2 regions of the Vibrio tritonius genome follow, and region 2 is predicted to be linked to the other one. Evidence: riboswitches for the same ligand, from Rfam matches in the RefSeq annotation. Region 2 holds a riboswitch; the other holds the start of a gene.
The links. A riboswitch is a leader RNA that binds a small molecule or an ion and turns the genes downstream of it on or off. The one in region 2 is predicted to bind lysine.

Region 1: linked by a shared signal. The riboswitch ahead of JCM16456_RS06000 (Na+/H+ antiporter NhaC family protein) and the one ahead of lysC (lysine-sensitive aspartokinase 3) in region 2 are both predicted to bind lysine.

Annotation. Positions count from the first base shown of each region.
Region 1 covers NZ_AP014635.1:1,313,369-1,329,368, reverse strand. Annotated here, with positions in the region: gene hisG (ATP phosphoribosyltransferase) at 1-28, opposite strand, end outside; His leader region at 80-216, opposite strand; gene JCM16456_RS06000 (Na+/H+ antiporter NhaC family protein) at 404-1,996, opposite strand; lysine riboswitch at 2,101-2,283, opposite strand; gene JCM16456_RS05995 (H-NS family histone-like protein) at 2,684-3,091, shown strand; gene JCM16456_RS05990 (inosine/guanosine kinase) at 3,215-4,519, opposite strand; gene JCM16456_RS24315 (hypothetical protein) at 5,030-5,158, shown strand; gene mnmA (tRNA 2-thiouridine(34) synthase MnmA) at 5,448-6,566, shown strand; gene hflD (high frequency lysogenization protein HflD) at 6,586-7,203, shown strand; gene purB (adenylosuccinate lyase) at 7,264-8,634, shown strand; gene JCM16456_RS05970 (DUF3833 domain-containing protein) at 8,700-9,275, opposite strand; gene JCM16456_RS05965 (hypothetical protein) at 9,278-9,808, opposite strand; gene JCM16456_RS05960 (DUF2878 domain-containing protein) at 9,775-10,338, opposite strand; gene JCM16456_RS05955 (SAM-dependent methyltransferase) at 10,348-11,589, opposite strand; gene JCM16456_RS05950 (DUF1365 domain-containing protein) at 11,583-12,347, opposite strand; gene JCM16456_RS05945 (NAD(P)/FAD-dependent oxidoreductase) at 12,344-13,621, opposite strand; gene JCM16456_RS05940 (SDR family NAD(P)-dependent oxidoreductase) at 13,631-14,353, opposite strand; gene JCM16456_RS05935 (nuclear transport factor 2 family protein) at 14,350-14,772, opposite strand; gene JCM16456_RS23585 (hypothetical protein) at 14,902-15,069, opposite strand; gene htpX (protease HtpX) at 15,467-16,000, opposite strand, start outside.
Region 2 covers NZ_AP014635.1:371,358-387,357, reverse strand. Annotated here, with positions in the region: gene csrD (RNase E specificity factor CsrD) at 1-439, opposite strand, end outside; gene JCM16456_RS01740 (DUF2075 domain-containing protein) at 630-1,853, opposite strand; gene JCM16456_RS01735 (YbaK/EbsC family protein) at 2,359-2,838, shown strand; gene JCM16456_RS01730 (replication initiation protein) at 3,053-3,808, shown strand; gene JCM16456_RS01725 (single-stranded DNA-binding protein) at 3,878-4,426, opposite strand; gene JCM16456_RS01720 (helix-turn-helix transcriptional regulator) at 4,722-5,369, shown strand; gene galU (UTP--glucose-1-phosphate uridylyltransferase GalU) at 5,486-6,355, shown strand; gene uvrA (excinuclease ABC subunit UvrA) at 6,492-9,314, shown strand; gene JCM16456_RS01705 (PglL family O-oligosaccharyltransferase) at 9,382-11,154, shown strand; gene JCM16456_RS01700 (pyridoxal-phosphate-dependent aminotransferase family protein) at 11,202-12,329, opposite strand; lysine riboswitch at 12,503-12,678, shown strand; gene lysC (lysine-sensitive aspartokinase 3) at 12,798-14,147, shown strand; gene metH (methionine synthase) at 14,229-16,000, opposite strand, start outside.

The DNA of each region.
Region 1 (16,000 bases), 940 kb from region 2:
TTGCGATACGAAGACGTTGTGATTGCATTACATTATTCCTTTGCAATATATTGAATTTCAAACATTTCTTGTCAAGCCAAATAAAAAACCCTCGGGGTTTATGGCTCCCGAGGGTTTGAAATCTTGCAATACTTTGATTTGACCACCGGGAGCTTCCTGCCTCCCGGGTATGCGTTCATCTCCCGAAAGACTGGTTAGGGATGATGATGATGATGAATGTTCATTTCACAAATTCGCATACTTATGATCTACTATTTCGTTGGACTAAAACCACACTAACTAAGGTCGGTCCATTTTTCAAGCACAAAATGTCATTTTCTGCACATTTTTTACCAACATAAAAAAAGGAGGCTTTCGCCTCCATTTTTTAACATCATAGCAACAGATGATTTTATCTCGTCTTTTATCTTGCAATAGCACTTTGAGCGGTCATTTTGCTTCGCGATATCGAAATCATAACGAAACATGCTACAACAAAGCTTACTGCAGTTGCAGAAAAGGCAATAACACTTGAATCGGTAAGACCAAGAACGATATAACCAATTAAAGAGACAGCCGCTGTAACCAATGCATAGGGTAACTGAGTCGCTACGTGATCAATATGGTGACAACGTGCCCCTGTCGATGACAAAATCGTGGTATCAGAAATTGGAGAACAATGGTCACCAAACACGGAACCCGCTAGCACAGAAGCAAGCATTGGTAGCATCAGCGCGACATCAGCGGTTCCTGCCATATCACCGGCAATCGGAAGCATGATACCGAAAGTACCCCAAGACGTACCGGTAGAGAACGCCATTAAACCAGACAACACAAATAGAATCGCAGGTAACCAGTGAGGATCAATATTGCCTTGCACTAAAGATGACATGTACGCGCCAGTTTTCATGTCACTGATCACGGAGCCAATCGTCCAAGCAAAGACCAAAATCACTATCGCACCAAACATCGATTTAGCGCCAATCCACAAAGTGTGGCTTATCGCTTTGGTTTCTAAACGCTGCTTAAGTACTGTGTAAAGCGCAACCACCAAACCAATTAGGCCGCCGAAAACTAACGAGGTGCCTACATCGGTATTTTCAAACGCGCCAAGTACCGTAAATGGTTTACCATCTGCAAGCATGGCTGTTTTACCGGTGTAAATCATCGCACTAACAGTGGCAATGATGAGCATAACAATCGGCATAATAAGATCGGACACTTTACCGTGATCGCTCTCTTGGATATCCAGCTCTTCACTCAAATCTTTCATCGAGCTATCGCTGTCAAAACCGACACCCTGTTCGGCATTAAGCTCATGTTGACGCATTGGGCCGATGTCCATTTGGAACCACGCCACCACAAATACCATTAATAATGCAAAAATCGCATAGTAGTTCATCGGCACCAAACGAATATAAGCTCCGAGCGGCGAATACTCAGTAATGCCATGAGAGACCAAAATACCGCTAACAATCGTCATGATGTATGCCCCCCAGCTCGATGCAGGCATAACAACACACATGGGTGCAGCAGTAGAGTCTAGAATATAAGCCAATTTAGCACGAGACACTTTAAAGCGGTCGGTGACAGGACGAGCAATTGAGCCGACAGCCAAACTATTAAAATAGTCATCAACAAAGATAAACACACCAAGAAAAGCCGCTAGCAATTTCGATCCGCGTTTACTTTTCACTCGAACCTGTGCCCACTCGGCAAATGCATGCGTGCCCCCAGAAAGGGTGAGTAATGCGGTCATCATACCGAGTAAAAGAAGGAAGCTGACAATACTCATATTCCAAGTATTAATACCGCCATCAGCAATAAACACATCTTTTACTTTGTTGAACACATAAAGCAGTGATTGCCCGATATGGAAATCACCAAGAAGGAATGCACCTAGTAAAATACCCACACCTAATGACACAAGGACTCGGCGGGTAATAATCGCCAGACTTAACGCAACAACCGGAGGCAGTAGCGACAGTGCTGAGGCAGAAAAATCGATTAAATTCATGATCTTCAAAAACCAAATGGTTGGCTAGAGATCTACTGCAGACAATTACGCAATAACGCAATATATGTTGAAGCAAGCGAAAGGGAAGCGAACACTCCACCCAACCCTACAGTAGCGCTCCATAGTTTAACAACATAATAGACTATGGCAGTGTTGCACCTATTGAATGCAACCCCAGCCAGCAGTGTTGATATACATACTGACTTCGGCGATAGTGCCTTTCACTATGGTTCATTGACATCACTCCAACCATAACTACTTTTCAATACCGCGCCTCTACGTCGAAGCTCGAACCGTCCATAATAATTTTTGGACTTAAATGTTCTACTTCGCTTTAGGTAGGCGTATTGTACTTATCCACGCTCTCAATGCAACTCCCGTTATTATTAATAATTTTTTGACCAAACTTTGTCCAAAATCACACGATTTTTTCCTAATTGACTATAATTAACGAGTCTTATGCAATGAGCTTCTTAAAAATCTAGCTACAAATTTACACTAATTGACATTTGTAGCTAGAATACTTGGGATCTATTTTACAATTCTCTGAACTTTTTTATTGATATTGAGTCTGAGCAGTTATATTTTGTGGCAAATCTTAATTTAATTTGATTTTCTATGTTGTCAGAATAAATAGCTCGGTTTAGAATTACCTTGTTATTTAAATTTATTTAATGGGAAACAGTAATGTCGGAAGTAACTAAAACACTATTGAATATTCGTAGCCTACGTGCCTACGCTCGTGATTTGACTCTTGAGCAACTTGAAGAAGCTCTAGATAAATTAACGACTGTTGTTACAGAACGTCGCGAAGCTGAAGAAGAGGAGCGTGCAGCGTTAGCAGAACAAGAAGCAAAACTTTCTGCAATTGCTGAACAAATTGCTGCAGACGGCATTGATGTTAATGCTTTAATTTCTGCATTAGCTGGCGAAACTAAAGGTAAAGCAAAAGGTAAACGCGCTCCTCGTCCAGCAAAATACAAATATGTAGACGCAAACGGCGAAGAAAAAACTTGGACAGGCCAAGGCCGTACTCCATCTGCAATCCAAAAAGCACTTGATGAAGGTAAATCTCTAGAACAATTCGAGATTTAATTTCTAATTTAGTAAATTGGACAATAAAAAGGCTCCCTAGGGAGCCTTTTTTATTGCTTAACTACGTTATATGCTAATACATATCAATAAATACAATAGATATAAATGACATTCATATTATTGTTAACGTTCCCAATATGATTCTTCCAAGCTATCTTCTCGTTCTGGTAAGCCTTTAGACAAACGAGGTGAATGTTGAGCTAACACTTCATAACTCGCACGATTAGAATATTTACAGACTTGAGAAAATGAAGAATAAGTCAAAAATTGATACTGATGTTTGCTAGAATTAGGAACGATCTCTTTGTGGTATTTATTGGCTGCCATATCATGCAACAATGCAGATAATGCAGCATCCCCCGCCCCATTTGTATTTTTTATTTTTAATGGACCACCCATATACGGAGCGATATGAGAGTAAACTTTTAGGGGGTTATTGCAGCTCGCATGTTTTGCTGGTCGACTAAACTCATAACGGTTAAATTCAGCGATTGAACCAGGTAAAAGAGGCAGGGTTGTCTCACGCTTGGTTTCATCTTCTGTATAACCCGCCATAAATAACCCTATCGGTCCTGCAGTACATAACACAAGGTCAACCCAATCTAAGGCTTTGTCAGATGCCAATAAAGGATCTTTTTCTCCCGTTAATGCAGCAGCTTCATCTTCATTCATTGCCACAACAGAAACGTGGTCTTTTAAAAAGGTTTGCCAAAATAATGGATCATCTTGAATAACGAACTTTGTACCTAACGTTAATACAACTGGCACGTCATATTTTTTCGCATATTCAATCGCCTTCATTGTCGCAGCTGGCATTGGGTCACCCGCTTTACAACGCACTAAATAAGCAGTAAGTACTAAAGCTGATGCATTTTCAAAAATTGATTCTGGAATGCTTTCAGGCTCAAGCTGATTCATTTTCCCTTCACTAATAGCGAACGTACGTTCACCGTCTTCTGTGATTAAGGCAAAACAACGACCAATCGGTCCTTCGACACCTTGTAAATAGTTTAGGTCTACTCGACTAGAAGTGTTGCATAAATAACGGTAACCGTAACTGCCGATTTTAATATCACTACTCATTACCCCTAATAAGGTAGAACGGTCATCAGCCAAAACAGAATAGTTATGTAATGTATTACCAATGGTACCACCAGCATATTCATTAGTGATTAACTTCTGCGTCTTTAATTCTATATAAAGTGCTTCAGCCTGAGCATCATCTAGCACCAGAGAATGCCCTTTACTGAGACCGTAACGCTCAATTAATTCTGATGAAACGTTAGCTTCAATATCCACCAAAGTTTGGTCAATACCAATAATGTGCGTTGTAACAAGGGCTTCTGTTTCTTGCGCCTGAACCACTAATGGATCACGAGCATGAACAGGAAAATAGTGTTTTGACTTACGGCGTCCCGGAAATTTCATAGTACCCAACAAAAAGTTCAATCGAGATAGGGGCGGCGATTCTACATCGCACACAAAAGTTCCACAACTTGAAGGAGTATAGCAAACGTTTTCGGTACGAAATTAGATCGCACTTTTTATATTTTACTAACACAAACATACTCAATTGAAGGTAATACAGAAAACTGAATTAATAAAAACCGCCATATACCTACAGTAGATAAGGCTAATATTATGCAACAAATACATTAAAAAGTAGCCATGGTTAAGGTGTGGTTAACGAAACAGTGAATTTACACATCTGACAAAAACGCCATCGATTAGATATTAGCGTAATAAACTAAGTGAATATTTAATTTGTGACACGACATATTCGTGATGCAAATGTTTTGCTTCTATTATAAGAAAACGTTTCCACCAATAATTTTATCATTGTAACACCCGAAAATTAATCGCTATAACTCTATATACCCTCTTTGAACTCCACTACAGTTAAGATAACTTTCTTTTAATTCTGTAATGTGGTGCATAATGACTCGTCACTGCATTCAGAAAAAACATTTATACCCAAATGACCTCAAGATGCAGACTTCAGAGCTTCATCAACGAGCACAGGTCAAGCTCAATGACGGAAGGAATGGTTATTCCCTTTCAACGTAATTGGGCGCGGAAATGGGCTTGTTGATGAGCTCCCAAGGGGCGAGTTGTATTCGCTCCTATGCTGCGTTACTGATTTTCTACGTAGAATAACTATGTATTCAAATCAGTGCCTTGCCTATGAGCGAATACATTCTCGCTGAAACCGCATCTTGAGGTTACTTGGGTATACAAAAGTGGTGCAAAGCGCAGCACTCACACGGGAAAAGCGCAATACTGCAAGGAATGAACTGTCCTCAAAAAAATCTTTCTGTTAGAATCGGCGTCCGAGTTAATTTAGTGGTATTAAGTTATGTCAGAAAACCTAAACGCAAACAGTCAAAAGAAAGTGATTGTCGGCATGTCAGGTGGTGTAGATTCGTCCGTTTCTGCCTATCTTCTGCAACAGCAAGGCTATCAAGTCGAAGGTCTGTTTATGAAGAACTGGGAAGAAGACGACGGTGAAGATTATTGCACCGCGGCACAGGATCTTGCTGACGCTCAGGCTGTTTGCGACAAACTTGGTATCCATTTGCACACAATTAACTTTGCTGCTGAATATTGGGACAACGTATTTGAGTATTTCCTAGCGGAATATAAAGCAGGTCGTACCCCTAACCCAGATATTCTGTGCAACAAAGAGATCAAGTTCAAAGCCTTCTTAGAATTTGCTGATGAAGTGTTGGATGCCGACTATATTGCTATGGGACACTATGTACGCCGTACATTCCCTCAAAACGGTGAAAAACCACAGTTATTACGTGGTTTGGACGGCAATAAAGATCAGAGCTACTTTTTACATGCGCTGTCTCATGAACAAGTAGCGCGTAGCCTATTCCCTGTCGGTGAACTAGAAAAACCTGAAGTCCGTCGTATCGCTGAAGAGCAAGACCTCATTACAGCGAAGAAGAAAGACTCTACTGGTATCTGCTTTATTGGTGAACGTAAGTTTACTGAATTCCTTGGCCGTTATTTACCCGCTCAACCTGGTAAAATTGAAACGCCAGAAGGGAAAGTGATCGGTGAACACCAAGGTTTGATGTACCATACTCTAGGACAGCGTAAAGGGTTACACATTGGTGGTCTAAAAGACGCAAGTGAAGAACCATGGTATGTTGCCGAAAAAGATTTAGAACGTAATGTGCTTATCGCTGTTCAAGGTGGAGATCATCCTCTGCTAAAATCTGAGGGTTTGATTGCTTCGCAAATGAACTGGATTAGCAAAGAACCGTTAACCGAACCGCTCACTTGCACTGTAAAAACTCGTTATCGTCAGACTGACATTGAATGTACAGTTTCACCAATCGACGAAAATACAGTAAAAGTGATGTTTAATGAGCCGCAAGTCGCAGTGACACCAGGACAATCAGCCGTTTTTTATCAAGGCGAAGTTTGTTTAGGTGGTGGTGTGATTGAAAAGCGCCTCTCTTAGCTAACTTAGGAGTTAATACGTGGCTAACACACCTTACGATCGTACCATTGCTTTTGCAGGAATGTGCCAGGCTGTCGCCTTGGTACAGCAAGTTGCAAGAGACGGTCAATGTGATTCAGACGCGTTTGAAGTTTCACTCCGTTCAGTGCTATGTATGAACCCTAAAGACACGATTAACGTCTTTGGCAATGAGGCCAACTTGCGAGTTGGCCTCAACTGTATGGTTAAAGGCATAGACAGCACGCCATCGGGTAGCGAAATTACCCGCTATATCATCAGCCTGATGGCTCTTGAACGTAAGCTTACTCGTCGTCCTGACGCCCTATCTCAATTGAGCGATCGTTTAGATATGCTCGAGCGTCAAACTGCTCACTTTGACCTATTTGAAGATCAAATGATCAGTAACCTCGCCAGTGTTTACCTTGATGTGATCAGCCCCATTGGTCCGCGTATTCAAGTCACTGGTACACCTTCTGTATTACAACAAACTGCTAACCAACACAAAGTGCGCGCCTTGCTGCTTGCCGGCATTCGCTGCGCTGTACTTTGGCGTCAGGTTGGTGGTAAACGTCGCCACCTGATTTTCGGCCGTAAAAAAATGGTTGAACAGGCGCAATTAATTCTAAAGAGAATCTAATTGATGTTGGCGCGTATTCTTTTTCACTCTCACTCTTAACTTAATATTCAGGAGAAGAACATGGAACTGTCAGCATTGACTGCTGTTTCACCGGTAGACGGCCGTTACGGAAGTAAAACGATTGCGTTGCGCAGTATCTTCAGTGAGTATGGTCTCCTAAAGTACCGCACTATCGTTGAAATCCGTTGGTTACAGAAGCTTGCAGCCACTGCAGAGATTGCAGAAGTTCCTGCACTCAGCGCACAGGCGAGTCAATTCCTTGATGAAATCGCAGCTAACTTTAACGAAGCTGACGCTGCACGCATCAAAGAAATTGAACGTACAACAAACCATGACGTTAAAGCCGTTGAATATTTCCTTAAGGAAAAAGTAGCAGCGATTCCAGAACTGCACGCGATCAATGAGTTCATTCACTTCGCATGTACTTCTGAAGACATCAACAATACATCACACGCTCTTATGCTCAAAGAAGCGCGTGATACTGTTATCCTGCCTGAAATTCGCAACATCATCGATGCAATCAAAGCGCTTGCAACTGAGTACCGTGATATCCCACTACTATCTCGTACTCATGGTCAGCCAGCTTCTCCATCTACTATGGGTAAAGAAATGGCGAATGTGGCGTACCGTATGGAACGTCAATACAAGCAGATCGCAAACACCGAAATTCTTGCGAAAATTAACGGCGCAGTTGGTAACTACAACGCACACCTTTCAGCTTATCCAACCGTTGATTGGCATAAATTCAGTGAAGAGTTTATCACTGAATCTTTGGGCGTTGATTGGAACCCATACACCACTCAAATCGAACCACACGATTACATCGCTGAGTTGTTCGATGCGATTGCACGTTTCAACACTATCCTAATCGACTTCGACCGTGATATCTGGGGCTATGTTGCACTAGGTCACTTCAAACAAAAAACGATTGCTGGCGAAATCGGTTCTTCAACCATGCCACATAAAGTCAACCCAATCGACTTTGAAAACTCTGAAGGTAACTTGGGTCTAGCGAACGCTATCTTCACTCACCTAGCACAAAAACTGCCAATTTCTCGTTGGCAACGTGACCTTACGGACTCAACTGTGCTTCGTAACCTAGGTGTGGGTGTTGGTTATGCCATTATTGCGTACACTTCTACGCTAAAAGGCATTAGCAAACTGGAAATCAATGCTGCTGAACTCGCTGACGAATTGGATCACAACTGGGAAGTGCTTGCTGAGCCAATCCAAACTGTGATGCGTCGTTACGGTATCGAAAAGCCTTATGAGAAGTTGAAAGAACTGACTCGTGGTAAACGCGTTAACGGTGAAATCATGCGTGATTTTATCGATGGCCTAGAGCTTCCTGAAGATGAGAAAACACGTCTAAAAGCGATGACACCTGGCAGCTACATCGGTCAAGCGGTTGAGCTAACAGACAAGCTGTAATTATCCGAAATTAAGAGTGCAAAAGGGAGCTATTGCTCCCTTTTTTAATGCCACTCTTTCACAACTCACTCTTTAGCTGATGAATCCAGTGGTTTTTTCGCAAAAAACAGCGTCACTTTACCTAAGGTAACCCCCCATTTAGAAATTGTCGTTGTATTGAATAAATGCAATTCATCTTGCCTGTACAGCCAATCATCGAAATCGACGTCAATATCATAGGATTCTGTTTTAAGGTGAAAACGGTATTGCCAGCGTAATGCATTACCAACTTCTTCACCTATCGCCTTTCCAATCACCCCGTTTGCGGTACCAATATACCGACCATCATTACCCCGAGTGATAGTCCAAACTCGACGCTCTGTTTCGCCATCGTCATAAACAAACTGCTCATCCAAAATCAATTGATTTTGCTTGACTACACCGTTTAATTTAACGTGAAACCGCCTTGTTTGCTGTCCACTATAATCTTGAACCATTCCCCATGCTTCGCTCTCACCGGAAAAATAGTCAAACAGCTCGAACTTGGGTGATGTTCCTTGGTAATCCTCTATATCAGCGCTACAACTGGTCAGGATAAGCGCCATTGCAACAACAAGCACTATAGACACCCAGCGCGGTGTATAAGTCAAACATCTGGTCATCGCTATTCTCCAATGAGCTGTTTACGTAAATTTGGATATTGCGTTTTCACCCCAAGCCATATCGAAAGAAAAGCGTGGCAAAGATCAATATCATGAACATCACCGATCAATTGCGGAGACTGGCCTTGTTGAGAAAAGTAGAGACTCCCATGGTCTCGTAGTAAGACAAAATAGAGTGTATCGTCGACAGAAACTGTGGGGAAAAGTTGCGATAAGCTCGCTAGCCAGTTATTTATCGATTCCTCTGAGTACCCCATAGCAACCCATTGTTTTTCTGTTGCATCCAGTAGTTGCGCGGCGCTGATTTGCCGTTGATAACGGATCTCCAACGTTAAGTCAGATGATAGCCCATGAAAATGCCCATCTGGCGTGCGTAACGTGGATTGGTAAACATCGAACCACAACCAAGTAAACTCGGCCTGCCCTACGGTAGGCCACGCAGTCCAAGTTTCTCTCGCAACAGCACTTTTTCCGAACAACAGGCACCCAAATATCAGCGTTAAAGCGATGCGACAATGTAACGACTTGACCATCGGTACCACCATAATCTCACCCCAACAAAAAGACACGCCCATTCAATTACTAAAATCGCTATGCTCTCTAGGGTCCCTAAAGGCAATATCACCGCACCTAAACGTGCACCGCCAAAATAACTGCTGGCCCCACCTAAAGCTCCAAACAGAACCCAAATCGTGAACGACCATTTAGCGCCTAACGAGGTTAAACAAAGAAGATACCAACTAAAACCGCACCATAACGCAACCAGCCAATAAGGTATTCCCGAACTTGAAAAGGACAGTAGGCCGAATTCACTATTGAGCCAGTCTACTGTAATACCTATCGCCGCAATTGAGACCATAAAAAGCAAAACCGGATAAGGATCTTGCCTACAGCGCCAACTAACAACAACCCAGCTCACAACCACCAACAGCCACGTTAGCCATTGCCAATTATCTTGCCCAATCACGGCACTAACCCAAATGATATCGAACCAAACGGAATATAAAATAAAGCGCTTAGTGTCCAATTTGGGGTCAATGTGACAACGGCTACAATGGTCCATTATCGTGACCTAATCCGGGCGAGTTAAAGTCAAATGAACCACAGATATTGAGCGCGCGCGAAAACCACCCTCACAATAGCAAAAGTAAAAACGCCACAGTCGAATAAACTCGGGGGGATATCCCAACGTACTAATTTGTGGCAGAGCATGTTCAAAACGTGCTCGCCACTCCTTAAGGGTTGCAGCATAATCGAAACCAAAGTCATGTAACTGCCGAATAACGAAATCCGTCTGTTTGGTAAGAGTGTGTGCGAGGTAAGTCACCGACGGTAAAAAACCGCCGGGGAAAATGTATTTCTGGATAAAATCAACATTATGAGCGTAATAGTCAACTCGCTGATCGGCAATAGTAATGGCTTGCAGCGCCATAATGCCACCCGGCTTAAGCAGTGATTGGCAACAGCGCAAGTAATCAGGTAAATAGCGCTGCCCCACGGCTTCAATCATTTCAATGGAGACTAATTTGTCGAATTGCCCTTCCAAACAACGATAGTCTTGTTTAAGAACAGTAATTTGGTGCCCTAACCCTTGCTCCGCAACTCTTTGGCAAGCATAGTCATATTGAGCATCAGAAATAGTGGTTGTGGTCACTTTACAACCGTATTGACGAGCCATATAAATCGCCATGCCGCCCCACCCAGTTCCAATCTCAACCACATGATCATCTTGTTGCAGTTGTAACTGCTGGCAAAGCCGCTCCATTTTGTTGATTTGTGCCCGCTCTAAACTGTCTGCTGCTGTTTCGTAACAAGCGCTTGAATAAAGCATCTCCTTATCCAGAAAGGTTTGGTAAAGGTCATTACCTAAATCGTAGTGAGCCAGAATGTTTTGTTTAGCCTGCTTCACTGTATTCCGATTAAGCCAATGCCCTAATTTAGAGACAAAACGTTTTACAAATCCCGTTTGAGCTTCCAATTTATCAAGCCAGCTCTGGTTTGCAGCGACCAATTCAATCACCGCGGTAAGGTCGGGACTATCCCATTCGTTATCAATATACGATTCAGCGCCGCCAATACTTCCGCCTCGTAATATACGACAGTAGAAATCGGGGCTTGATACGACTATCTGCGCAGTCATACCTTTGCACTCGCCAAACGTCATTTCTACTGCCGGCTCAGATTCACAAAAACGCTCAATCAGTGTGAGCTGGCCATGTTTTAAACGGTTGAGCCCTCGTAAAATGGTACGTCTCGCACCTTTCTGCCAATTGTTTAGCGGTCGAATAACGGCCACTGAAGAAGTACTTAACATGGTGGATTCTCCTTATTATGAGGTGGTTCCTTATCCGGATGGTCATGTACTGGAACCCCTTTTATCCATAACTTCATCGCTTCCCAATAGATGCCAAACATTACTTTTACGCTCATAACCGGTGTTTTGACCAATAGCCACAATAATTTTTTTGCTGTAAAAGGCTGAGCTTGCATTTGCAATGTCGCATCAAACTGTTTTTCGTCTTGCCAACACTCTAAGTGAACCATTAGGTGATCATCAGGTTCTCGGATAGTCCATTGGTAGGTTTGATTAATCGGGTTAAACGGGGAAACGTGAAACGCTTTAGGGTGCTGCCATTGAGTTGATGCAGTCTGACCTGCAGGCACAGCATAGTAATGCCGTTCGTTCCAAGGAGTGTTACTCACCTCTGCAAGCAGATAACGCCAATTATTTTGTTCGTCATACACATAATAAAAATTAACTGGACTGAAATAGAGACCAAAATAACGCAAATGAACCAGGGCCATCACCTTGCCGGTCAAGCGCTCTCCTGTCAGCTCTGCCACCTTTTTTTGCACTGCCGCTTTTAAATCTCCTTCGCCCACATAATCTTGTCGCTTAAATCTCGCCCAGTGCCACCAGCGCTCTCCGAGTAAGCGAGTGCTTCCCATCAGCGTAGGCCATTCATCTAAATCAATACACGGCATAAATAATGAATAATTCAAGGCATGACGCTGTGGCGTAAAACGTCGATGACGAACTTGGCCCACAAACAGCACGCTGTTTAAACTCATGCCGCCCCCTGATTAATATTCTCAGCGTATTTCTGTTCAATGGCCGTAACAACATCTAAGGCGCTACGCACACCATCTTCGTGAAAGCCGTTATACCAATAAGCACCACAAAACCAAGTATGATGCTGTCCATTAATAACATCTCGCTTGTTTTGTGCAGCTACCGCCTCAACACTAAACACAGGGTGGTCGTATACAAAACGCCGTAGAATCTTAGCTGGGTCAATTCGAGCACTGTTGTTGAGCGTGACACAAAAAGTGTGAGGCGCTTTAATATGCTGCAAGATATTCATATTGTACGTCACAGCGGGTAAAGCAGTTGCAGTCTCAGCACTACCATCAAGCCAATAATTCCAAGATGCCCACGCACTTTTGTTCCGAGGTAGTAAATTTGTATCTGTATGCAATACAACATCATTAGGTTGATAGCGAATAGCACTTAAGAGCGAGCGCTCCTCTTCAGAGGCATCACTTAACATGGCTAAAGCCTGATTGCTGTGACAAGCAAAAACAACCTCATCAAATCGCTCTTTAACACCTTTAGACACCACCTCAACACCGAGATTTCCCCGAATCACGCGAGTTACTGCACTATTGAGGCGTATTTTATCCGCAAACTTTTCAGTTAACGCTGGAATATAATTACTCGAACCGCCATCAATGACATACCATTGCGGACGATTTAATACATCCAACAGGCCGTGGTTAAGAAAGAAGCGCAGGAAAAAATCGAGTGGAAATTGGCGCATGTCCGCCATCGTTGAAGACCAAATAGCCGCCCCCATAGGTAAAATATAGTTTTCACAAAAATCGCTACTAAAAGCGTGCTTTTGTAAAAACTCACCCAGAGTGGAAAAACGACTATGGCTTTTCGCCGCTTCTCTAGCTAGCTGATTAAAACGCAATATCTCCCCGATAAAACGATAAAACGATGGTTTAAAGATATTACGCTTTTGCGCGAACAAGGTGCGTATTGAGTGACCATTATATTCAAGCCCATTGCCATCATTGCGGACACTGAAGCTCATTTCAGTAGCGCGACGCTTAACGTTTAATTCTTCCATTAAACGAATGAAATTGGGGTAAGTTCGGTCGTTATACACGATAAACCCTGTATCGACCGCATACTCCTTTCCCTCTAAATCAACATTAACCGTTGCTGTGTGCCCACCGATGTAATCATTAACCTCAAACAGTGTAATATCGTGATTTGGATGCAAGTAGTACGCAGCGGTTAATCCTGAAATTCCTGAACCAATAATGGCGATTTTCATACATGCTCCCTAATTTAAAATCCAACGCTGTACCAATTTCTGTTGCCAGCCATAAGGTAATAAAGCCACTAAACGCAAAAACGTGGTAAACCTTTTTGGTAGGTAAATAAAACGTCTACGTGCACTCAAATGTTGGCGAATTTTCTGAGATGCTTCTTGCACCGAAATCATCATTGGCATTGAGAAATCATTTTTGTCTGTTAAGGGGGTGGCGACAAAGCCAGGCATCACCAACGAAAGAAGCACCCCACGACGATGCCAATCTAATGCAAGCGATTTGATTAGATAACTGATAGCCGCTTTAGACGCCCCGTAAGCTTCGGCTCTTGGTAGAGCTAACTCCCCTGCTATTGAACTAACCACCGCTACGTGCTGCCCTTCTTTCAGATAAGGCATCATGGCTTCAACGCAGTGGACAACACCAAAAAAGTTCACGTCCATGACACGCCGAACAAGGGCACTATCTAATTCCCCTTCATCGATGTATTCACACACTCCGGCATTAAAAATCCACAAATCGGGCACAAAGGGGAGCTGCGAAAATGCCATCTTGCAGTCTGCTAGCTTGGTTACATCGAGTGCGATGCTATGCACCTGCTGATTGCCTGCTTCCAAAGCAGCTAAAGCCGATGGATTACGGCCACAAGCGATCACTTGATGTCCCTGACGTGCATAATCAAGGACGAGTTGCTGACCGATACCCGACGTAGCGCCTGTTACCAAAATATTCATGACTGTCCTAGCTTCTGTTTAATGGTGCGAATCAGATGACCAAGTACAGGAATGTGTTCATATACCATCTCGCCCAAGTCAAAATAATCGCGATGATAAATAACCTTGCCATCGGCAAATTTGAGGTGAGAAACGCCCGCAACCGTCACTAATTTACCGCGCTTGAGTTTGGGATGAGACAATTCCATTTCCCAAGTAATCATGCCGCCTTCGGGGTGGGAAAAAACATCACCAATCTGGAAACGACACTGATTCACATTTTGGTACAGTTCTTGGAAGTAATGTTGTAGTGACTCAAGCCCCACCATACGGTGTGCAGCATCCTGAAACTCGATATTTGGATGGTAAATCTGACTAAGCTCACCTAACGTTGTTTTGTCTAGACGCTGATAAAACGCCGCAACAGAATGAACATCCATTTTCGCCTCATGCCTCGTTAACATTTTTTCAAATTATAGTCAGCTTTATCTTATACCCAAGTAACCTCAAGATGCGGTTTCAGCGAGAATGTATTCGCTTATAGGCAAGGCACCGATTTGAATACATAGTTATTCTACGTAGAAAATCGGTAACGCAGCATAGGAGCGAATACAACTCGCCCCTTGGGAGCTCATCAACAAGCCCATTTCTGCGCCCAATGACGTTAAAAGGGAATGACCATTCCTTCCGTCATTGAGCTTGACCTGTGCTCGTTGATGAAGCTCTGAAGTCTGCATCTTGAGGTCATTTGGGTATATTAAATGTAGTTCACAGCACCTTATCCTACAAAGTAAATTCAATGACTTGTGACAAAAAACCACACTTACAAAGCGGCTTTTACAACTCAACACTGTAGGGGATAAATTTTTTCTACTCGTGTTTTCAATCCAAGTGCCCTCAAAATGCTGTTTCAGTTGGACCGTATTCAGTCTTAGGCAAGGTACTGATTTGAATTCATCGTTAATCCACCTTGCAAGGAAGTGACCATTCCTTCTGTCATTGAGCTGGACCAGTGCTTACTAAAAAAGCGCTGAGTCCTTCCTTATTGAAGACAGTATTTTCATACGAAACTTGGCGAAAAAAGATCAAAAAAAAACCAGCCATTATGGCTGGTTTTATGAGAATAAAACTCGATTATAGGCGACGTAAAGCGTCGATACGTTTATCTAGTGGTGGGTGACTCATCAGCAACTCAGTAATACTACGCTTGCCATTGATACCGAAGGCCATCATCGAACCCTCAAGCTGCGATTCCTGGCTCTGCTTTAAACGTTCCAGAGCAGCAATCATCTTCTGCTTACCCACTAACTGCGCAGAGCCGGCATCCGCATAGAATTCGCGATGGCGGCTGTACCACATGGTAAGAAAGCTTGCGAGGAAACCAAACACCAACTCCAATACCATCGAGATAGCAAAGTAAGCCATGGTGTTGGTGCCTTCCCCTTCTTCGTTGTCACGATTTGCAATCAGATTGGCAATCACGCGTGACAAGAAAATCACAAAGGTGTTCACCACACCTTGCATTAAGGTCATGGTTACCATGTCACCGTTGGCAATGTGGCTAACTTCATGGGCGAGTACGGCTTCTGCTTCATCTCGAGTCATACCGTGCAGGAGGCCTGTAGAAACCGCCACCAATGAATCGTTACGTTTCGCTCCTGTAGCAAA
Region 2 (16,000 bases):
CAAAGGTGATCGACAGCATTGCCCCCAACGAATAGCTATAACCGTTATACGGAGGTATCACTTTAAATGTCACTTCGTATCCGTCGTGCCGCCTGAGTTTGAGTGTGGAATCGTACAGCCTATCTGCAGCGACTTTATTCGTCGTATCTCGAAAACGATAAATAACACCGGATTTGGATGACAATTGCATCTCAACAATATTACTCGCCTGCAACATTTTCGGCATCCAGCGCTGCATGGAGTACACAGCTTCAGGATCTTCCATTTCTTTATCAAGAACTTCAACAATCCCTTCTAAATAATGGGTCATATATTCTTGGCCCAAACGCTGAAATGAAAGCACGCCACCAACGAACAGAATGAACATAGCGCAGATCACGATTAACGTCACAAAAGCAACCAAGCGTGTACTTAGCTTAAGAGTTGGCGTATACCTCATGAAAATGGAATTCCTTTTCTGTTCTCTTACGCGGAATGAAGGTCGTTTAGGTGATGAATTTTAAAACAAACAACCTAAGATAAGTATATAAAAAAACCACTATTTAAGCGGCTTTTTTATTAATTTGAGGCTCAACACGCGTTAGAGGAAGAAAATAACAATAACGTTTGATCGAACCAAAAGATCATGCTTACCCCGCTTGGATCTTTGCCTGAGTGAGCTTTTGCCGTAAAACAGGATCGTGTGCATAAATATACAAGCCATTAATCGCTCTAGTCATTAATACATTAATACTATTCCACATGAGCTTTTGCTTAATCTCCTGAGCATCATCTCTAGCGCCTAAACCATTAAATGCCGCTTTATCTTCATACTTATCTGGATGCAACACAATCTGCTGAGAAGCCTCATCCCATGTCACTGATGGGCCAAGGATTAGTCCTACGTAGTTAAGATCAAACCCCTGAATAGTGTATACCGACCCGACTTCCTCAATGGTATCTTCCCGCTCTGCCCAAGGATCTTTCGCGTGCGGTTTGGCTCGATCCCAGCGCAGGCAAAAATCACCTTCAATAATAAAGTAATCATGACCATCAAGCCGGTAAGGGTAATCGTAGGTTGCAAGCATTCTTGATAATCCACGATATTGATTGTGCTGCTGAATATCCTCATACATTTGTTGAGCACTACTGTAAGGGCGTAGCTCAAATCGCTCTGTGGATAGCGGGATAGGTCGCAGTTTTCCTTGGCAAAATTGTTCAATCCATTCTGCATGCTGCTTGGCTACATTCATGCGAAATTGACGTTGTAGAGTAAACGTCTCTACTGGGTAATCTTGAAGTAGCTCATTAAGCATCTTTTGCTCCCAGCAACTTTTAGCTTTTAACACCTGTTTTTCATCGAAAACAAGTACCACAAGACGAGCTATCTGCATGATCTCTTCTAAATGATTATCTTGAAAAAAGTGGTTATAGCGATCAGGTCCAGTCAAAAGCAAATGTGCTTCATCAACGAAAACAATATCGGCAATGTTACCTGTTTTATGATGCTGATTAATGAAGGTAGTCGGACGCTCATAATCTTTCTTTTTTAAGGTTGGTATAGATTCCGTCGCATTTTTGTATGCTTTGAGCATTTCAGGATGATTGACCAGTAACGCATTATTTAAGCCAAATAGAGGATGCTGACTATCTGCTCTTGCGTGCTGCTGTAGCTCCATAAACACTCGGTTAAGAAACACGCTCTTTCCGGTTCCTGCATCGCCATAAATAATAAAACAAGCATGATTTTTATCTTTATTAGAACAAAGAAATGCGTCTAATCTATTTTTTAAATTTTTTTGTTCTGCCTGAAGAGGCTTATCGGGAGAGAGCTTAAATATCGACCTATTTTGCTCTAAGAATGGCATCTCCATATCTTAAATCCACTCCAATAACATTAGAATTAAAAGCAACACAATATTTATCACGATTTTAGTATTGCCAGATAAAAAATAATCGGCAAGAATAACTGAATAGATGCTTTAACAAAAGACACCTAAACTTACTCCCCTCCCCCATCAATACATTCTCTTTACATTTTGAAGCCTTTGAGGTGTTAAATTTTGTGTTTATTTCGATATTTTTTGTGTGCGATAGCTTTGCAATTAATTGATAATGTTCATTTAAAATTCAAAAAAACACACTTTCGTAACACGAATCCATCTTGTTTAAAGTATGAACAGTTTTTATAATACACACAGTTTTTTGGAGCAAGCTCTTAAATAATTAACTTTAAATAAAAGCTTCCTTGAATGGCTTTGTTTTAAAAAATAAACGTATACATTAAGTTATAACATTTATTTAATTAAAAACGAAAACCACATAAATATAATTATTGTGTTTTACACACAATAATTAACCTAAAAATTAAGGTCATATATGCAGCAAGCTATTCGCCATATTTTATCTGAAAGTGGTATTTCGTTCTCTATTGAGACGTATGAATATAACCCACAAGGATCATCGATCGGGGTTCAAGCAGCCCAGTCCATGGGACAAGATGAAAATAGTGTTGCGAAAACACTGATTATTGAAGTCGATAAAAAACAACCGGTCTGTGTAGTATTACCTGTTCATAAAAAGGTTAACATGGATAACGTTGCCAGCCTATTGATGGGAAAAAAAGCTCGTATGATGAATGCGGATAAATCCACCAAATTAACTGGATTTGTCTCCGGAGGAACCAGTCCTCTAGGCGTATTTAATTTAATGCCAGTGTACGTTGCCAAAGAGTTGATGAACCTCAAAGCGCTCTACGTAAATGCTGGTGATCGAGGTTTGGTTGTCAAACTCGCACCACAAGATCTTATCCAGCTCACAGGAGCTAAAGCTGCAGCGGTATCTCTTGAGCTTGCATAAAGAATAATGTTTCCGAACAGGTAACGCGTACAGGTTTCATGAAACCTCAATATAACTCGCTAACTGTTCATTTTTCAGTGGTAGCCAAAGAGCATTTAATTCTCTATGTTAATAGAGTGGTTAGTCTCTTTTAAGCATCATTTAGATGTGGGATTTCTCTCTCAAAGAGAAATCTTGACCTTAATGAACAGTCGATATGTGGCATGGTGAGACTATGACGATAAAAAAATCTCCATCAATCAATATTAATAAAATGCGTAATAAAGTTGTGGTGAAAAGTAATGACTTTATCCAAGCATCTGAATACAAAATTTCATATAACCAGTACAAGGTCATAAAGTATTGCTTTGCCTCCCTCGCTGACAAAGAACAACCCTACGTCGACATCAATATCAAAGAGTATTGCCAAGCGATTGGGCTAACTCTGCAATCGAATAATTTTTCAGGGATTCGAGACGCACTTAGCACTATGGTCGGAGCGCCGTTTAAAGTAGAAAGTGAGCAGATCAGCATTAATGAAGCAATCATCGATAGTGTTGATTTTCCTTCAAAAAATGAAGCTCGCATTCGTATTTCGGATTCGTATACACCACTTGTGCATTACGTTGAACCACCTTATACACAATACAAATTTATTAACATTGCCTTTTTGACCAGCTACTACTCCATTCGTTTATACGAAATGTGCAAATCTTGGCAGGTGAAAAAATCATTTACTATTGAAGTGGATAAACTTCGTAAGCAGTTTGGCGTTGAAGAGTCGTTAAACTGTTGGCAGCACTTTAAAGAGCGCGCTTTACTGAAACCTATTCAAGAAATTAACCAGTTAACCGACATCAATGTCGAAATGTACTACATCAACCGATTACGAACCGTAAACCAAATTGAGTTTCACATTTCGTCTAAAACACGTGAAGAGCGTGCCAAGGTAAAACAGTACATTGAAAAATACATCGATAGTAAATACTAAAGTTGATGATAAAGAAAAGCTCACACCAAGGTGTGAGCTTTTTTGATCTCTTCGCATTCTAAAGAAGTCTTAGAACGGGATATCGTCATCAAAGTCCATTGGCGGCTCATTATACTGAGGCGCTGACTGAGAAGGTTGTTGTTGTTGCTGCTGTTGTGGCTGCTGAGGAGCATTGTACTGCGGTTGCTGCTGCATCGCAGGTTGCTGAGGTTGACCCCAACCACCTTGCTGTTGTTGCTGCATTCCACCAGCCGGAGCGCCACCTTGACGACCACCTAGCATTTGCATTACACCATTAAAACCTTGCACGACAACTTCTGTTGTGTATCGGTCTTGACCACTTTGATCTTGCCATTTACGAGTCTGTAATTGACCTTCGATGTATACTTGAGAGCCTTTGCGTAGATACTCACCCGCTACTTCAGCAAGTTTGCCAAACAGTGCAACACGGTGCCACTCAGTTTTCTCACGCTGTTCACCTGTTGCTTTATCACGCCAGGACTCTGAGGTTGCGATAGTGATGTTTGCTACCGCACCACCATTTGGCATATAACGAATTTCAGGATCGTTACCTAGGTTGCCAATTAAAATTACTTTGTTCACACCACGGCTTGCCATGTTCTGCTCCGTCTATCACTGTGAGTGTTTCTAAAATTAGTCAGCAAGGATAACATGCTTTATCCTTCTCACCAATCTTCCCTTACCGCCACGACTCTATTGGTACTGTGCTAAAAATCAAAGTTCATGTCATTCATCTTGATTTTGCGGGCGGTCTCTTATTTTTGTTTTTCCTCTTACTCAACCTTAGACAAAAGCTAAGAAGTTGAACGCAAATTTCTCAAATTTGTATCGTCAACACAGGTATTATCTTTGTAAAAACGTGCCATCAGATGAGCAATTGAGAGAAAAGACGATGGCAAAAAATCAATACGCAAGAACCTTGTACTTGATAACGTTGAACACGCAAAAGGTGAATCAAGAAATGCTTGATGCACTAAAACTTCTATGTGTTAATGTTCCAATTGTCACCCCTGAAGAAATCTCTCTTCACTATCAAGAATATAAGCATAAAATCTTGCTGTTGAGTTACGGTGAGCATCAAGCTTTACGTCAGGCACTCTCTCCAATTCAAATTACTGAACAACGTTTTGAGGTTGTTCTATTCGATGTACCTAAACGGCTAACGACACATGAATTGCTAGGGTTTGGTCGTCTACGTGGCGTTTTTTATCAAGGAATGCCTACTGCTGAGATGGCGGTCAGTCTAGCGGATATTATTAATGGTCGAATTCGATTTCCAGAGCATGTTAGTGAACAGTTGATCAATTATTGGCAAGCAAAGCTTCATCAAGAAATACCCCACCCTTTTCCCATGCTGAGTCAACGAGAAACCGAGATATTACGTAACCTTTGTTCTGCGAGCTCCAATACTGAACTTGCGGATACACTCTTCATCAGTGAATTGACGGTGAAATCACATCTCTACAATATTTATAAAAAACTTAACGTGAAAAATAGGGTCGAAGCCATAGAATGGGCAAAGCAAACCCTAAGGTTGTAGTGCGTTTTGCAGCACATTTTTATCTTAAGATCTGGCAAATCTACTGATACAGAACGTACGCCCGTGTTAAAGTGCCCACAAGCATTCGAACTTTCGATTTTAAATAGGTCATTGTTATGATTAAAAAGTGCCTTTTCCCTGCAGCTGGCTACGGCACGCGTTTTTTGCCAGCAACCAAATCCATGCCAAAAGAGATGATGCCAGTCGTCAATAAACCACTCATAGAGTACGGTGTTGAAGAAGCCATTCAAGCAGGCATGAACGGCATGTGTATCGTGACTGGACGCGGCAAACACTCCATCATGGATCATTTTGATATGAACTATGAGTTGGAGCATCAAATCAAAGGCACCAACAAAGAAGAGCTGTTAGGCGACATCCGTAGCATTATGGACAGCGCGACATTCACGTTTATTCGTCAAAGAGAAATGAAGGGCTTAGGCCATGCCATTCTAACCGGTCGTGAACTGGTTGGTGATGAGGCCTTTGCTGTGGTTCTTGCTGATGACTTATGTGTCAATGAAGACAAAGGCGTATTGGCGCAAATGGTCGCGCTTTATAACCAGTTCCGCTGTTCAATTGTCGCGGTTCAGGAAGTTCCTGCAGATGAAACGCACAAGTACGGTGTAATCTCTGGTGAAATGATCAAAGACGATATTTACCGTGTAGATGACATGGTAGAGAAACCTGAACCTGGCAAAGCACCAAGCAACTTAGCAATCATTGGTCGTTATATTTTGACTCCAGATATTTTTGATCTCATTGAAAAAACTGAACCAGGAAAAGGCGGCGAAATTCAAATTACTGATGCACTGTTAAAGCAAGCCAAATCTGGCTGTGTACTGGCGTATAAATTCAAAGGTCACCGTTTTGACTGTGGTAGCGTAGAAGGCTATATCGAAGCAACTAACTACTGCTATGAAAACCTCTACAAGAAAAATGAAAAGAAAGTGGCCTTAGATAAGCATTCAACCAAAAAAGGTTAATACACTTTTTGCGTTGAATCCCAAATCAAACAGTTAGGAACGAGCGTTTCTAACTGTTTTTTTATCCAGTACTTCTTTGCACAATTCTCACTCTATGTAATACTTGTCACCTCGGTATTTTATGTAGAGCAGACAGATGGACAAAATCGAAGTACGCGGCGCTCGCACCCATAACTTAAAAAATATCAATATCACAATTCCAAGAGACAAATTGGTTGTGATCACCGGACTTTCTGGTTCAGGAAAGTCTTCTCTTGCATTTGATACGCTCTACGCTGAAGGACAGCGTCGTTACGTTGAATCACTGTCTGCTTATGCGCGCCAGTTTCTATCATTAATGGAAAAGCCTGACGTAGACCATATTGAAGGTCTCTCTCCTGCGATCTCTATCGAGCAGAAATCAACTTCGCATAACCCACGTTCTACCGTGGGTACGATTACCGAAGTCTATGACTATCTGCGCTTGCTCTACGCGCGCATCGGCGAACCTCGCTGTCCCGAACATGGCGTTCCTCTAAGCGCTCAAACAGTAAGCCAAATGGTAGACCAAGTTTTAGCACTTCCTGAAGGTTCGAAAATGATGCTCCTTGCGCCAATCATCAAAGAGCGTAAAGGGGAACACGTTAAGACTTTGCAAAACCTAGCAGCACAAGGTTTTATCCGCGCTCGTATCGACGGAGAAACCTGTGATTTATCCGATCCACCAGCTCTAGAACTACAAAAGAAACACACCATTGAAGTGGTTGTTGACCGTTTTAAAGTACGGGCAGATTTACAACAACGCCTCGCGGAATCGTTTGAAACTGCACTAGAACTTTCTGGTGGTGTCGTTGTTGTTGCACCAATGGATGGAGATGGTGAAGAGCACGTCTTTTCTGCTAACTTTGCTTGTCCTCACTGTGGTTACAGCATGCGAGAGTTAGAACCTAGACTCTTTTCTTTTAATAACCCTGCAGGGGCATGTCCAACTTGTGACGGTTTAGGCGTACAGCAATATTTTGATGCTGAACGCGTGATTCAAAATCCAAACTTAAGCCTCGCCGATGGCGCTATCGTGGGTTGGGATAAGCGTAATTTCTATTATTTTCAGATTCTGGTTTCTCTCTCTGAACACTATAAGTTCAAATTAACTACGCCGTTTGATGAGCTACCAAAGAAGATTCAAGACACCATATTACATGGTTCTGGCCATACCGAAATTGAATTTAAGTATGTAAACGATCGTGGTGACATCCGTATCAAACGCCATCCTTTTGAAGGCATTTTGAATACTCTAGAACGTCGCTATCGTGAAACAGAATCCAGCTCGGTACGCGAGGAACTGAGCAAATATATATCCAATAAATCTTGTGCAAACTGTCATGGTACTCGCTTAAGGGAAGAGGCTCGCAATGTCTTTATTCATGATACAGCCTTACCCGAAATCGTTGAGTTGAGTATTTCTGATGCGCTGGGCTTTTTTGACACCTTAGAGCTAAAAGGTCAAAAAGCCCAAATTGCAGAGAAAGTAATGAAAGAGATCAAAGATCGCTTACATTTTCTAGTCAATGTGGGGTTGAACTACCTTAACTTATCACGCAGTGCCGATACTTTATCTGGTGGAGAAGCTCAGCGTATTCGCTTAGCAAGTCAAATTGGTGCAGGTCTTGTTGGTGTGATGTATGTACTTGATGAACCTTCTATCGGCTTACATCAACGCGACAATGAGCGCTTATTAAAAACTTTAATTCATCTGCGAGATCTAGGTAATACTGTTTTAGTCGTTGAGCATGATGAAGATGCTATTCGTACAGCTGATCATGTAATTGATATTGGTCCAGGTGCTGGTGTTCATGGCGGTCAAGTTGTCGCAGAGGGTAAAGTGGATGAGATCATTGCTAATCCAAACTCTCTTACAGGACAATACCTCAGTGGCGCAAAATCAATAGCAGTTCCGACTCAACGCGTTGCAAAAAATGCCAAGAAAGTTGTTGAGGTGCTGGGAGCAACGGGCAATAACTTAAAGAATGTCGATTTATCCATTCCGGTAGGTCTATTTACGTGCGTAACTGGTGTGTCCGGCTCAGGGAAATCAACCTTAATAAATGATACCTTCTTTAAAATTGCGCACACAGCACTCAATGGAGCAACCACCTCAACACCAGCTCCATACAAAAAAGTAAAAGGCTTGGAGCATTTTGATAAAGTAATCGACATTGATCAAAGCCCAATTGGTCGAACTCCACGCTCTAACCCAGCCACTTATACTGGAATTTTTACCCCAATCCGCGAACTCTTTGCTGGTACTCAAGAATCTCGTTCTCGTGGTTACAAACCTGGCCGATTTAGTTTTAACGTCCGTGGCGGGCGCTGTGAAGCTTGCCAAGGCGATGGGGTAATCAAAGTGGAAATGCATTTTCTACCCGATGTGTATGTTCCATGCGATGTTTGTAAAGGGAAACGTTATAACCGGGAAACCTTAGAGGTTCGCTACAAAGGCAAAACGATCCACGAAGTGCTTGAGATGACCATCGAAGAATCTCGCGAATTTTTTGAACCAGTTCCGGCTATTGCTCGCAAATTGCAAACATTGATGGATGTTGGTTTATCTTATATACGTTTAGGTCAAGCAGCGACTACACTTTCGGGTGGTGAAGCTCAACGAGTTAAATTGGCTCGTGAATTGTCTAAACGAGATACGGGTAAAACACTGTATATTCTCGATGAACCAACCACTGGTTTGCATTTCCACGATATCCAGCAGTTGCTTACAGTGCTTCACCAACTGCGCGATAAAGGAAATACGATTGTCGTCATAGAACACAATTTAGACGTGATAAAAACGGCAGACTGGATTATCGATCTTGGTCCTGAAGGTGGACAAGGTGGTGGTGAAATCATTGCAGAAGGCACACCCGAAGACATTGTTGATGTGGCAAGTTCGCACACAGCTCGATTCCTTAAACCTATGTTGAAATAGGACAAAAAGGTAAAGTATCGAAGCCAGCATGAACGCTGGTTTCTTTTTATAAGTCTATGAGAAAATTATGGCGATATTACTCTTAAGCGGTACTAAATTGGAACCAAGAGCCCCAGTGGTTCCGCTCAATAAAGCCTTTATTTACGCAATCGCATTACTCTATGTTTACGCGATGCATTTTTTTATGTCTAACCCTGGCGGTTCTGGACTTGCACTCTCTTTTAATAGTACAACTTGGATAGCCGTCAGCATTGCCGCGGGAATTGGGTTGTATCAGTTGGGTAATAATTTAAAACTCCGCTACTCCAAACTCACTGTTGGCCTATTGATTGCTTGCATCCTTATGACAATTCCGGTGCTTTACCGCAATGCGTCTTTAGAAGAGAGTGCTTTACGACTGATAGGACTTTGGAGCGGCTGGGGCTTTTTTCTATTACTGCAACAATTTCAGTTCAGCAATAAAGAACGTCAACGTTTACTATGGCTCATTATTCTCGCAACGTTGATAGAGGCTATCTTTGGCCTTTATCAATATTTTATTGCTCCCGAGAGAACCGATGGCACACTAAGGTTTTTGCGCCCTTATGGTATTTTTCAACAACCTAACGTCATGGCGAGCTTCATGGCTACTGGGTTTGTTCTCGCTGGATATATGCTTGCACGCCAACCGCAAAAATATAATCGCCGGATCATTGAAATATCGTTACTTTATATTGCCACGTTTGTATCAACCTTGCTCTTAGTGGTATTAGCATCACGTACAGGTTGGCTAGCCTTAGTGCTTACATCCCTACTGTTAACACCTTATCTCTATAAGTACGCTCCGCGCCGCCGATTTATTAGCTGGGTAGCCATTATTATCCTTGGGGTATCATCTGGTATATCAGCCGTCCAGATTCAAGGAAATGCCGGATTTGTGGTTAATAAAGCCGATCTTCAAAGCCCTCGTCGCTATACGTTTCCCCAAACCCTCGACATGGTGATTGAAAAACCATTTACTGGTTATGGCTATGGTAAATTCGAATCTGAATATTTGTTATACACAGCTCGTCAGCACCAACTCAATGCTAATTATCACCCCGGATTACCCTCAATGGATCATCCTCATAATGAGCTACTTTACTGGGCTGTTGAGGGTGGTTTGCTACCTATCGTTGGTATTTTCATTGCTGTAGGGTTTGTGCTTTTAAGGCTATATCACACAAAAAAAGATACGCGCTTAGCTCTGTTCGCTCTGATTGTACCGATTAGTTTGCACACCCAACTTGAGTATCCTTTTTACCATTCAGCTGCTCATTGGATCACTTTTTTAATTCTGCTGTACTGGATTGATCAACGTTCAGCAAAGTATAGCTATTGGCCATTCCACCAATGGATAAAAGCCGGGTTAAGAATATTCTCGCTACTCATACCATTACTCACAATAACCTTTATGGGCAGCGCATTACAAACTAACTATGTTTTACTACGGTTTGAGCGTTTACCCCCGCATGACATCTCCTTGCTAAGTAAGGTAACTAACTTGTATGTATGGCAAGACCGTTACGATTGGGACGTATACAGCACTTATTTAGGTATGGGATTAAAACAACACGAGCCGAAGTATATTCAACCTTTTATTGATTGGACATTAGAGATCATCAAACGGAAACCAAGACCTGAATTCTACAAAAATTTGATTATTGCTTATCAAAGCATTGGGGAAGCTAGCCGCGCAGAACAGATTCGTAGTGAGGCTAAGTTCTTATTCCCAGGAATGGCATTAGAGTTGGATTCCGTGCAATATGTCGATCCAGCGACAAAGTCAGCCGCCTCATCCGTTGCTTCAAAAACACCTTAATCACATAAAGAAGTAAGGCCTGAAAACTCAGGCCTTATCTCTAAAGATTACTTACTCGTGTTTAGAGAATCCTCTAATGCACTTAAACATAGAGCCACATTTTCTTCCCTAGCGGCGTACCCCATCAAACCAATACGCCATGCCTTCCCTGCCAATCCACCTAATCCTGCACCAATCTCAAGGTTATAAGTCTTAAGCAAGTGCTGCCTTACTGCACCGTCATTTACCCCTTGAGGTAAGTAAACCGCATTCAACTGCGGCAAACGATATGCCTCATCAACCACAAATTCAAAGCCTAAATTTTCTAACCCCACTTTTAACTTTTGATGCATGGTTTGATGACGTTTCCAAGCATTTTCTAACCCTTCCTGCTGTAACATTAACAGCGACTCATGTAATGCGTATAAACTGTTCACTGGCGCTGTATGATGATAGCTACGCCGCCCTTCACCACTCCAATAAGCTAGAACCAGTGTTTGGTCCAAAAACCAACTTTGTATCGGAGTCTTACGTGAACTAATTTTCGCAATTGCAGCATCTGAGAATGTCAGAGGTGACAACCCTGGAACACAAGAAAGGCATTTTTGACTACCAGAATAGACCGCATCAAGCTGCCATTCATCCACCAGCAGTGGCACACCGCCAAGAGAGGTCACCGCATCAACAATACTGAGCATACCGAAACGTTTAGCCAAAGCACCTAAAGCTTGGGCATCACTAAGAGCCCCTGTCGAGGTCTCTGCATGAACAAATGCTAACGCTTTTGCATCCGGATGAGCTTTAAGGGTTTGCTCGACTTTATCGACAGAAACAGGAGCGCCCCATTCATCATCTACGACAACGACCTCACCTCCACAACGGAGCACGTTCTCACGCATTCGTTCGCCAAAAACACCATTGCGACACACAATCACTTTATCGCCTGGCTCGACTAAATTTACAAAGCACGCTTCCATCCCCGCACTACCAGGTGCAGACAAGGCAATGGTAAAACTGTTTTTAGTTTGAAATGCATATTGCAGCAAAGACTTCACTTCATCCATCATAGTAATAAATAACGGATCCAGATGCCCCACTGTTGGTCTACTAAGTGCTTGTAATACTTGAGGGGAAATATCTGAAGGACCAGGGCCCATCAAAATACGTCGTGGTGGTAAAAAACTGGTAATGGCCATAACGCCTCCTTGCTGACAAACAAATTGCTAAGCTTAGAGTAGATGGAAAAGCATTCAATGCCACTAACGATTAGTCAGAAAGGATGAGTCATCATAAAAATTGCAGTTAACTGGCATAATCATGCAATTTACGATTGACATTAATCACACAAACACGTTCAATGAATAGGCTATCAAGCAGAAGAGGAGCACTACCCAGGTAGGTGTTTTGTGGAACCACAATTCCGATACAATTCACTGAGGGGGAGTAGTGCCGAGATAAGTCATAATGTGGTAATGACTTGTCGGGTGAACGGGCTGAATCCCTTCAACTGTCATCAGCTCCGTCTGATGAAGAGCTTCTGAGGTCTTCTTAACCTTTCTTAGTTAACACCTCTTTTTGGCTCTACGTCTCTCTCTTCATATTATTAGGACATAAGGTTGTTCTTACAACCCATTTTATTTTAGGACGTATCGGGAGAATACATCGTGAGCGCATTTAATGTAGCGAAATTTGGCGGAACTAGCGTAGCAGACTTTATCGCAATGAGTCGCTGTGCTGCTATTATCGAAAACAATCAAAATACCAAATTGGTTGTGAGTAGTGCCTGTTCAGGTGTAACCAATTTATTGGTTGAACTGGCTAACGGTGTAGCAGACGCTGATGTCCGAGCTGCGCTCATTAATCAAATTGCAGATATACACCATGCAATCATTGACCAATTAAGCGAACCCACTCAAGTTGAAAAACAGGTTCATGCTATTTTAGACATCGTGACCAGTGCTTCAGAAGCTGCATCATATCAATCTAGCCATAAACTGACCGACCATTTAGTGGCTTGCGGTGAGTTGATGTCGACTTACATCTTGACTCAAGTTATGGTCGAGCGTGGTATTAATGCTGTCCGTTTTGATATTCGCGAAGTACTACGTACCGATGACAACTTTGGTAAAGCAGAACCTCAACTTGTTGAAATTGACTCTCTAGCCAAAGAGCTTCTTGTTCCTCTTTGTCAAAACCATGTTGTGGTGACTCAAGGCTTTATCGGCTCCGACGAAGATGGCAACACCACGACACTAGGTCGTGGAGGCAGCGACTATTCTGCAGCATTGATCGCAGAAGCGGTTCAAGCATCCGGTTTAGAGATCTGGACTGACGTCCCTGGCATTTACAGTACCGATCCTCGCATTGCACCAAATGCCCAACCAATTCCTGAAATCAGCTTTAACGAAGCGTCCGAAATGGCAAATTTCGGCGCCAAAATTCTTCATCCATCAACGTTACTACCAGCATTACGTGATGGTATTCCCGTATTTGTAGGATCTTCAAAAGAACCTGAACGTGGCGGCACGTGGATACGCCAAGAAGTAGAAAGCGCTCCACCATTTCGAGCTCTTGCACTACGTAATAATCAAACTATGGTGACATTACATAGTGCAAAGATGTTCCAAGCATGTGGCTTCTTATCTAAGGTATTTGAAATACTTGCTAAACATAAAATATCTGTCGATTTAATTACAACTTCAGAAATTAGTGTATCGCTAACTCTGGATAAGACTGATACTTCCGGCGGAGCTCCAGAACTACCACAAGCAGTGAAAGACGAGTTACAAGATCTGTGTACCGTAAAAGTAGAACACGATTTAAGTTTGGTGGCTTTAATAGGTAACCAAATGGAAAACCGTGGCTACGCGAAGCAAGTGTTTGGTGTACTTGATGATTTTAATTTGCGTATGATTTGCTATGGTGCCAGCGACCATAATCTTTGTTTCTTAGTTGATTCATCATCAGCTAAAGAAGTGATTCAGCATCTCCATGGTGAGCTGTTCGAAAAATAATAAAAAGCCTACTGGCGAACGAGAAGTAATAAGGGCCATCATTTGATGGCCCTTTTCTTGCCCAGTTATCGATGAATCGGATTAACCATTGATATTAGGACCCAACCACTTTTCAGCCTCAATACGATCCCAACCTTTGCGCTCAGCGTAGTCTTCCAACTGATCTTCTTGAATCTGTGCCACTGCAAAATAGCGGGACTCTGGATGAGAAAAGTACCAACCAGATACTGATGCCCCTGGATACATGGCATAACTCGAAGTTAATTGCATACCGATCGTCTCTTCAACCTTAAGTAGTTCCCAAATCGCCCCTTTTTCAGTGTGTTCCGGGCAAGCAGCATAACCAGGAGCAGGACGAATCCCTTGGTATTTTTCACGAATCAGCTCATCATTCGATAAGCTTTCGTTAGCAGCATAGCCCCAGATTTCTTTACGTATCACTTGATGTAAATATTCCGCGAACGCTTCCGCTAAACGATCTGCGACCGCTTGTACCATAATCGCATTATAGTCATCGCCTTGTGCTTTCAACTGATCGGCAAGTTCACGTTCATTAATTCCACCAGTAACGGCAAAAGCACCAATCCAATCCGCTTTACCACTCTCCTTCGGCGCAATGTAATCAGATAAACAGTAATTAGGTCCTTTAGGTTTAAGTGTTTGTTGGCGTAAATGATGGAGAATATGGCAGACATCACCACGCTCTTTATCGTTATAAACTTCGATATCATCACCTACACTGGCTGCTGGAAATAATCCACAAATCCCTGAGGCTTTCAGCAATCCTTCACTTTCAATACGATCAAGCCATTCATTAGCATCATGAAATAAACGTTTAGCTTCTTCACCAACCTCCTCATGATCTAGAATCGCAGGATATTTCCCCATCAAGGACCACGTCATAAAAAATGGGGTCCAGTCAATGTACTGACGCAAGGTGGCAACATCCATATTGTCAAATACATGGATTCCAGTTTTAAGCGGAACTGGCGGCGTGTAGTTTTTCCAATCGATATCAACTTTATTCGCACGGGCTTCTGCCAATGTAACAGGGCGTGTTTTAGGCGTTTTGCGAGCATGCTGATCACGTGTACGTTCATAATCCGTATTGAGTTTTTCTATAAAACTAGGACGTTGTTCATCTGATAACAACGCGGTACAAACACCAACCGCGCGAGAGGCATTATTCACATAGACCACCGGTTGATGGTAGTTCTGTTCAATTTTCACTGCGGTGTGTGCTTTCGATGTTGTCGCACCGCCGATCATTAGAGGAATATCAAAACCGAGGCGTTCCATCTCTTTCGCAACATGTACCATTTCGTCTAATGATGGTGTAATCAAACCAGACAAACCAATAATGTCTACATTTTGTTCTTTAGCAACTTTTAATATCTGCTCACAAGGAACCATCACACCTAAGTCAATGATCTCAAAGTTATTACATTGCAATACGACTCCCACAATATTCTTACCAATATCGTGAACATCACCTTTTACAGTAGCCATCAAAATTTTACCGTTTGATGAGCCTGATTGCTTGAGGGCATTGATAAATGGTTCTAGGTGAGCGACGGCTTGCTTCATAACTCGTGCAGATTTCACTACTTGAGGAAGAAACATTTTCCCTTCCCCAAATAAGTCACCCACCACATTCATACCGTCCATTAGTGGGCCTTCAATAACCTCTATTGGTTTAGCCGCATTGACCCGAGCTTCTTCTGTATCTTCAACAATAAACTCTGTAATGCCTTTCACCAACGCGTGTTCTAGACGCTTTTCAACAGGCCATGTACGCCACTCTAAAGCGGACGTGTCTTCTTCTTTACCTACCGCATTTTCACGATACTGCT